4 regions of the Arhodomonas sp. AD133 genome follow, and region 1 is predicted to be linked to each of the others. Evidence: riboswitches for the same ligand, from Rfam matches in the RefSeq annotation. Region 1 holds a riboswitch; each other region holds the start of a gene.
The links. A riboswitch is a leader RNA that binds a small molecule or an ion and turns the genes downstream of it on or off. The one in region 1 is predicted to bind cobalamin.
Positions count from the first base shown of each region.

Region 2: another riboswitch for cobalamin. It lies ahead of ACPEES_RS13630 (TonB-dependent receptor domain-containing protein); the one in region 1 lies ahead of ACPEES_RS17725 (CbtB domain-containing protein).
Region 3: another riboswitch for cobalamin. It lies ahead of ACPEES_RS09720 (ribonucleoside-diphosphate reductase subunit alpha); the one in region 1 lies ahead of ACPEES_RS17725 (CbtB domain-containing protein).
Region 4: another riboswitch for cobalamin. It lies ahead of ACPEES_RS08520 (hypothetical protein); the one in region 1 lies ahead of ACPEES_RS17725 (CbtB domain-containing protein).

Region 1 covers NZ_JBNAZM010000039.1:18,123-20,300, reverse strand. The annotation lists gene ACPEES_RS17730 (precorrin-6A/cobalt-precorrin-6A reductase) at 1-22, shown strand, start outside; cobalamin riboswitch at 760-965, shown strand; gene ACPEES_RS17725 (CbtB domain-containing protein) at 1,001-1,177, shown strand; gene ACPEES_RS17720 (CbtA family protein) at 1,313-2,110, shown strand; gene ACPEES_RS17715 (AAA family ATPase) at 2,091-2,178, shown strand, end outside.
Region 2 covers NZ_JBNAZM010000023.1:35,558-37,735, reverse strand. The annotation lists gene ACPEES_RS13635 (ABC transporter ATP-binding protein) at 1-365, shown strand, start outside; cobalamin riboswitch at 432-683, shown strand; gene ACPEES_RS13630 (TonB-dependent receptor domain-containing protein) at 780-2,178, shown strand, end outside.
Region 3 covers NZ_JBNAZM010000013.1:15,093-17,270, reverse strand. The annotation lists gene ACPEES_RS09720 (ribonucleoside-diphosphate reductase subunit alpha) at 1-825, opposite strand, end outside; cobalamin riboswitch at 996-1,135, opposite strand; gene ACPEES_RS09715 (M48 family metallopeptidase) at 1,284-2,178, opposite strand, start outside.
Region 4 covers NZ_JBNAZM010000010.1:81,835-84,012, reverse strand. The annotation lists gene cysQ (3'(2'),5'-bisphosphate nucleotidase CysQ) at 1-269, shown strand, start outside; gene ACPEES_RS08520 (hypothetical protein) at 389-832, opposite strand; cobalamin riboswitch at 913-1,049, opposite strand; gene ACPEES_RS08515 (ABC transporter permease) at 1,214-2,178, opposite strand, start outside.

The DNA.
Region 1 (2,178 bases):
GGAAGAGGCAGGCAGCGAGTAAATAGTTGAAAGTCTCAAGTCGAAAGCGACAACGGCGCCGCGGTCGATGGCGGATTGCGCTACGCTCCATCCACCCTACGAGAGGCGCCGCTCACGCCATCAACGGAGTCGTCGCGTAGGGTGGACGGAGCGCAGCGCAGTCCACCACCACAAATGAGCGAAAGCGGCGTAGGCCGGCTCCAGGCGAGCGTCAGCGAGCTCGAAGCCGGCATGAGTGATCACGGCCGAAGGCCGTTCCTCAGTTACAGGTTCAACGCTGCAAGTTCCAGGTCGCGAGCGGCACCGGCACCGCGGCTGCCAACTCGCCACTTTCAACTTGAATCTTGGAACTTTCCACTTACTAATCTTCTCAGAAGTATTGTCATGCGTCAGCCGGTCTGTGCGCCGATGGGGCAAGGCGCGAGGCGCGCCGTGTAGCCGGGCTACATAAGCGGTGAGCAACGCAGATCCCATCGGCGCACAGACCGGCCCAAAGGGAGCGCCACAGCGACCCGGTGGCGGCGTTGCGCTCGCTTGACGTGACCCAGCCACGCCGGCGCGAACGCGCCTTGCCCCCGGGCCGCTGTGGCGCTCTGACGTATGACAATACTTCTGAGAAGATTAGTAAGGTCCGGCTTCGCCGCCTTCACGCCCATGCCGGCATCCGATGCGCTACCACGCACGGGTGCCGGCCTACGTCTGCTTGAAACTTGCAACTCCCGACACACCGCCGGTTTGACCCGCACGCGCCCCGCCGCCTACCATTCGTCGCTCAAGGTGCTCCCTGTCGGGAGAGAATCGGGAAAGTGGTGCGCGCATCGTGGTTGCGCAATTCCACTGCTGCCCCCGCAACGGTGATCGAGAGAGATGCCTGCACGAGCCACTGTCGTCGGACGGGAAGGCGCGGGCGTCGCGGAAACGCCCCTCTCGTAAGCCCGGAGACCGGCCTTGACGCCATCAACCCATGGACAGCGCACGGGTGAGTGCGTGAGGAATGGATATGCAACAACACACCTCCGCTATCGCGGTCGACGCATCCCCCGGAACCCTGGTTCAGCTGGCCGCTGCCGCGGCGCTCGGTATCGTGGTGCTGTTCGCCGTGGGCTTCGCCCCGATGAGCGAATTGCACAACGCCGCTCACGACACGCGGCACTCGGTCGTCTTCCCCTGCCACTGACGGGCACCGCGCACCAGCGCGCCGCCATTCGGCGGCGGGCGCGCCGCAACCACTCCGGCTAGCCCCACGCTAGCCCGCTCCCCCCGTCCCCGACGGGGAGGCTGTGTCAATCGATTTCGTTATCCAGGGGGATGAATGCTCTTTCGACGCATCCTGACCGCCGCGCTCGCGGTAAGCATCGTCACGGGGCTCGCGTTCGCGCTGGGCCAGCACTTCCAGGTCAGCCAGCTCATCTACGCTGCCGAGGCCTTCGAGGGCGGTGGCGCCGCGGAAGCCACCCACCACCAAGACGGCGCAGGCCATGATGCCGAACACGGCCATCACCACGGCGAGACCGCCGCGGACCACGGCCACGCTCATGGCCACAGCGGCGAAGTCTGGACGCCCGCCGATGGCGGCGAACGCATTTTCTATACCGCGCTCTCGGATATCTTCGTCGCGCTGGCCTTCAGCGTTCTCATGCTGGTGGCCATGTCGGCGACCCATCTCTATCGCGGCACCACGGTCGGCCCCGCCCGGGGGCTTGCCTGGGGCGTCGCCGGCTTCGCCGTGTTCTTCGCCGCGCCCTCGCTCGGCCTGCCCCCGGAGCTCCCGGGCATGCAGGCGGCGGGCCTGCAGGCACGCCAGCTCTGGTGGATCGCCACGGTGGCCTGCACGGCAGCGGCCCTCGGGCTGTTCGTCTTCGCCCGTGGATGGAAGAAGGCCCCCGGCGTCGTGCTCCTCGCGATTCCCCATCTGGTGGGCGCGCCCCATCCCCACGGTGGCGCCTTTGCCGGCATGGAGCCGGACACCGTGGCGGCCATGAGCGAGCTGCACCAGCAGTTCATTGCCGCCACCGCGGTGACCAATGCCGCCTTCTGGCTGCTGCTCGGCCTCGCCTGTGGCTGGGCCATCCAGAACTGGGTACTCCGCGATGACCGCAACGCCGCATAGCCCCGTCTTTCCGTTCACCGCGATCGTCGGCCAGGAGCAGCTCAAGACGGCGCTGATCCTGGCGACCA
Region 2 (2,178 bases), on a different contig from region 1:
GCCCGGTCTCCACGCTGTCCGGCGGCGAGCGCAGACGCCTGGCGCTGGCCACCGTGCTCACCCAGGCGCCCGCCGTGTATGTGCTCGACGAGCCTAGCAACCACCTGGACCTCCACCACCAGGTGAACCTGCTGGCGCTGATCACCCGCCGGGCGCAGGAGACCAAGGGTGCGGTGGTCATGAGCCTGCACGACGTCAACCTCGCCGACCGCTTCTGCGATCACCTGCTGCTGCTCTTCGGTGACGGCCAGGTCTGCTTCGGCGCCACTGCAGACGTACTCGACGAGACCACCCTCGCCCGCCTCTACGGCCACCCCATCCGGATTCTCAGCGATGGCGACCGGCGCGCGTTCCTGCCGGTCTGAACCATTGCCTCGCCACCCGAGCTGCGGGTGCAGACGTTGACCCCCTCGCATCCGGCGAGTATGTTCCCTGCCACTTTCGCTCCAGGTTCCCGTGCATCGTCACGGGTCGGGGAATCGACGAACGACTCCCCGAACGGGAAGCCGGTGCGCTGCTATCGGCGGCAAAGCCGGCGCTGCCCCCGCAACGGTAGGTGAGCCGGGGAGCCTCGACGCTCCCCACGGACCCGACAGGCCACTGCGTCCGCTGACGCGGGAAGGCGGGTCCGCGGCCGACGCCCGCTCACGAGCCCGGAGACCGCCCTGGAGCGCAACCTTCGACGCTGCGGTGGGCGGTGTCCGGGAAATGGCTTCGTCCGATCTCCCGCCGCCCCCGCATGCCCAACGTCACCCCGGGTGACTGCAGCAGGGGGCTCCATGCACAAACGTCACAGTCTCATCGTCGCGGCGGTCGCTGCCGCGAGCGCGACGGCCGTCGGCGCCGCGGAACGCACTGCACCGCTGGTCGTCACCGCCACCCGCACGCCGCTCACGGCGGACGACGCGCTCGCCGCCGTGAGCGTAATCACCCGCGATGACATCGACCGACGCCAACCCGCGGACGTGCCAGAGCTGCTACGCGGCCTGCCCGGCGTCTCGATCGCGCGCAACGGTGGCCGCGGCAAAGCCGCCAGCCTGTACCTTCGCGGCACCGAGAGCGATCACACGCTGGTGCTCGTCGACGGCGTGCGCATCGGCTCGGCGACGCTCGGCAGCGCGCCGCTCGAACAGTTGTCCGTCAGTGAGATCCAGCGTATCGAGGTGGTCCGCGGCCCACGGGCCAGTCTCTACGGGGCCGACGCCATCGGCGGCGTCATCCAGATCTTCACGCGGCGCGATCGCTCCCACGCGCGCCTCGCCGTGGGCAACCGCGACACCTGGGAGCTCGGAGCCGGCCTCGCCCGTGATGGCGAGCGCGGCGGCTTCGCCGTTAGCGCCTCGGGGCAATCCACGGATGGCTTCGATGCCACCGACGAACGCAGCTTCGCCCACGACCCGGACCGGGACGGCTACGACAACCGCTCGGCCAGTGTCAGCGGCCACTACCAGGTGACCGACACACTGACCCTGCGCGGTCGGGCCCTGCGTGTCGACGGCGAGAACGAGTTCGATTCCACCTCGACCGCCGCTGACGAAACCCAGCAGGTCGTCAGCGGCGAAGCGGACTGGCAACCCACGCAGAGCTGGCGTTCAAGCCTGTCGGTTGGGTCGACCCTGGACGACGTGGACAGCCGCGATTTCGATGGCGACCGCTTCGTCACCCGCCGTGACACCGCAACCTGGCAGAACGATTTCTTCATCGGCGACGATCACATCACCACCGTCGGCGTCGACTACCACGAGGACCGGGTCAGCGGCACCATCGATTACGTCGAGACCCACCGCGATAATCTCGCCGTATTCGTCCAGCATCAGTGGTACGCCGGTGCGTTCGACGTCCAGGGGGCGCTGCGCCACGACGACAACGAAGCCTTCGGTGGCGAGACCACCGGCAATATCGCCGTCGGCTACCGCATCTCACCGGCACTCCGCACCTATGCCTCCTATGGCACGGCCTTCAAGGCACCGACGTTCAACGATCTCTACTATCCGGACACCGGATTCTTCAAGGGCAACCCGGACCTGGAGCCCGAACACTCGCGCACCACAGAGGTCGGCCTGGAAAGCAGTGGTGCCTGGCGATGGCGGGTGGCCGCATTCCACACGGATGCGGACGATCTCATCACTTTCGACGCGAACGCCGCCAGCAGCGTGAACGTCAACGAAGCCCGCATCC
Region 3 (2,178 bases), on a different contig from region 1:
CGTGTGACCGAGACGCTCCAGGTCGAACTCCAGCAGGCGCTCGTCGAGCAGGCCAAGCTCGACACCGCGGCGGATGTAGGCCGGGAAGTACGCCGCGTAGACGCTCGTCATTTCTTCCTGCGTGGCCTCGCGGTGCTCGCCGAAAACGAACGACAGCGCCTCCCGACGCAATTTGTCGAGCAGCAACCGGGCGGCGACGAAGCTGTAATCCGGCTCGCGCTCGATGAGCGGCCGCGCGGCCATCACCAGAGCCTGGGCGAGCTCGGCCTCCGTGACGCCGTCGTAGAGGTTGCGCCGGGTTTCGGTGAGCACGCGCTCCGGATCGACGTCCTCCAACCCTTCGCAGGCATTGCGGACGAGGCACTCCAGGCGAGCCTCGTCCAGCGGGCGGCGGCTGCCGTCCGCCAGCGTCACGTGCAGGGTCTCTACAGTGGGTGGCGCCAGCTCCGTCTCTGCCGCGGCGCGCTCGCGGGCGCGCTCCTCACGATAGAGCACATAGGCGCGGGCGACCCGGTGCTCGCCGGCGCGCATGAGCGCGAGCTCCACCTGGTCCTGGATATCCTCGATATGGACACTGGCCCCCGCCGGGCGGCGGGCGATCGCGCTTACCACATCTGCGGTGAGCTGCTCCACGACATCGTGGATCCGGCGCGAATCCCGGGCCTCGTCGCCTTCCACCGCCAGGAAGGCGCGGGTCAAGGCGACACTGATGCGCGAGGGCTCGAAGTCGGCCACCGCGCCGTTGCGCTTGATCACGTGGAGATCCACGGCCGCCTCGGGCCGCGTGGACTCGGGTTCAGGGGCGGATACGGTTTGGGGCTGCATCGGTGACCTCCTGTTGGACCGCGTTCATCCGGAGGCACCCACGCGTGGAAACCGGGCAGGGACAGCCGCGCCGACGCTGCCGGCTATTGGGCGCGCCCTCAAGGGCGTCCAACGGGCTGGTCCTACACCGGGCACCTTAGTCGCGAAGGTTGCCAGCGGGCGGGCCGGTGGTTACCGACCCTGTCCTGGGAGGTATTCGGGCTTCGCGGTCGTGCCGCGTTACCGTTGCGCGTCAGCCCCGGACTTTCACCGGTGTTCCCCTCCCCGCCCCCACAATATGTGGATGCGCTCGAGGACTGAGCAACAAGATATGCTATCCCCTGCCGTATAACAACCTTGACAACAGAGGCCGCGGGCCGTCCCGGCCGAGACCGGCGAGACGCATCGTCAGCAGCGGACCAACGGCAACGGCCGACCGCCGCCGTGGCAGCGTCATCGGAAGGCGGTCTGCCCGGCGTTCAGGTACCGGCCTGGTGGCGACCGGACACTGGCGAGCTGTCCCCGCAGGCGGAACGGATATCAGCCCAGGCACGGGGTGATAACGCGTCGTCTCCAGGCCGTGCCAGCGCCGAGGTGTCCCGGAGACGATCACCCGTCAAAGGATGGGTCGAGAGCAACGACAACGCCTCGGGCATCTCCCCGTGCGCCTCCTCCAGGGTTTCGAAAAACCGAACGAGACCACTGGAGTCGAAACCGTTGTCGTTGAGCATGCGCATGGCCAGGCGGTCGGCTTCCGCCTCCGAGGCGCGGCTGTTCGCCGTGTTGGCCAGATACCGCACCGCGTCACCGGTGACCGCAGCCAGGCCGGAAACGTCGCCGACGATCATGCTGATCACCAGGGCATAACCACTGCGCCGGATCATCGCCTCCGTGGGGTGACGCTCGATGACGTGGGCCACTTCGTGGGCCAGCACACCGGCCACCTCGTTGGGGCCGGAGGCCCGCTGTATCAGGCCATCGAAAACGGCGATGTAGCCGCCGGGGGTGGCGAATGCGTTGACGGCGTCATGGTCGAGAATGCGGACCCGGAACGTATAGCGGCTGTCGAGATCCGACGCCAGCGTGGCGGCCAGGGTCTCCAGGTGCGCCTCGGCATCGTCGTGGTCGCAGACGCCCAATTGATCGCTGGCACTCGCCATGACGCTGTTGCCGAGCGCTTCCTCCCAGCCAAGGGGCGCCACCGCTGCGAGTGGCGCGGCCCCGAACTGCACCAGGCCCACCATGAGGGCGATAGTCACCACCAGCGCCCCGCTCCAGACCGCGAAGCGATGAAGGGTGCCGTGCTTGCCGTGGAAGCGCCGGGCCACCTTGGGAGCGACCTTCCCGAGGGCGTCGGCGAAGGCGTGGTCGTCG
Region 4 (2,178 bases), on a different contig from region 1:
CCACGTCCATGGGCAGCTCGTTGAAATTCTGTCTCGTCGCCCAGGGCGAAGCGGACATCTATCCGCGCTTTGGCCCGACCTCGGAATGGGACACCGGCGCCGCACAGTGCGTGGTCGAGGCCGCCGGCGGTCGCGTGCTGCGCACCGACGCCACACCGCTGACCTACAACACGAAGGAATCCGTCCTCAACCCCGACTTCGTCGCCGTGGGCGACCCGTCCGTGGATTGGGCGCGCTATCTGGAAGGCTTTCCGGTGGAGGAGCGGTAAAGGCGCGGCCGGGCCGCGCCTTAATGGAAAGTTCCGAGTTGCAAGTGGCGAGTTGGAAGCGCCGCGCGGCACGCGGCACTTTTTGCTTCCAACTTGGCGCTTTGTACTCGCGACTGCCACTAAGCCCCGTCTTGGTGACCCGGGAGCCTCAGAACGGCGGCGATCAGCCCCTGAGCACTGAGCCCGTCGGCGAGTTCCAGCGTGCCGTCACTGTCCAGCAGGGTGCCGGCGCGATGTTGCGCCAGCATCACCTGAGCCCAGACCGGGGCCCGGCCGCACCGCTCCATATCCTTGAGGGCCGCTATCAGACTTTCGGATTCCGCCTCGCCGAGCCATTCGGGACCGGTGCCGGGCAGCGGCACGGTAATTCCGGCCAGGTCGGGATGATCGATACCCGGCCAGCGGAACGGCACGATGCAGGCACCGAGCCCCTGCAGCGCACTGCGCAATGCCGGGGTCAGACAGCTGTCCGGAATCAGGGCACGCAACGACTGCGCGCCACCGTGGTTCACGGCAAGTGGTTCGTCGGATGGATCGTTCAGTGGCAGATGATGTGTGTGCATGGGCTCCTCCCGCTGGTTACAGGGGTAAGGAGCCGGCGCGGGTACCCGGATGACTGAGCACCGGAAACCTTGGCGCGAGGCTCCCGTCGTCGTCTTCGGCGGTACTCGGGCTCGGCGATGGTATCGCCACACCGTTGCGCGACAGCCCCGGATTCTCACCGGTGTTCCCCGCCGGACACCCATTTGTTGGGCATCCGCTGAAGACCACGCCCAATATATAGGGTTCGCGTCACATTCTCAAAGTGGTTGCGGCGCGGCGAAGCCACGCCTTGGTGAAAAGCTCAGAGTTTCAGTTTGAATGTAGCGCGTCGCCCCCGCGGTGCCGTTACCACCCGTGACTTGGCACTTTCAACTCGGAACCCGCAGGTTGGATGCCGCCACTCAATCCCCCCCTTCCCGCAGCAACCGCATTGGCGAGACGCGATAATAGCGCCGGGCCGCGAGGCCCCCGGCCAGCCAAACGGTGGCCACTCCAACCACGGCACCGCCGAGCAGCGCCAGCGGGCGCACGGGGTAGTCCAGATCGAAAAGGCCCTCGGCGACGAACACGCCTGCCGCCGTGGCCATGCCGCCGGCGATGAGACCGGCGACCGCCCCCAGCAACCAGAGCTCGTAGCGAGCGAGTCGACGCACGTGACGACCAGTGGCACCGAGCGCACGCAACAGGGCACTCTCGAAGCGGCGCTGCTCGCCGGTGATCTGAAGGGCGGCGAGCAGCACCAGCACCCCCGCAACCAGTGTGAGCAAGGACATGAGCTCCACCACCCGGCTACCCTGATCCATGATGGCGCGCACGGTGCGAAGAATCGCTCCCACGTCGATGGCGGTGACACTGGGGTACTCCCGGACCAAACGCACGATGAGTTCATCCTCGCCGTCGGGCAGATAGAAGCTCGTTAGCCAGGTCCGGGGCAGCACGTCCAGCGTCCCCGGCGAGGCGACCACGAAGAAGTTCACATTGAAACTGTCCCAGTCCACCTTGCGCAGACTGGTGACCGTTGCACTCACGCGCTGACCGGCCACCTCGAAGGTGAGCGCATCGCCGAGCGCGATACCGTAGCGTTCGGCAAAGCGTTCCTCCACGGACAGCTCGCCCGGCGATGCGGCTCCGTCGTCCCGGGGCCACCACGACCCGGCCACGACCTCGTTCCCCGGCCGGGGCATGCGCGCCCAGGTGAGGTTGAACTCCCGCCGTCCTCGCCGGCGTCCGGCCTCGCCACGCTCATCGCCGGACGCGGGCGCGGCGATGCGTTCGCCGTTCATGGCCACCAACCGGCCCCTTACCATGGGCGAGAACCCGGCACGCACCCCGGCCTCGCGCAGATGCTCGCGCACCCCCGGAAGCT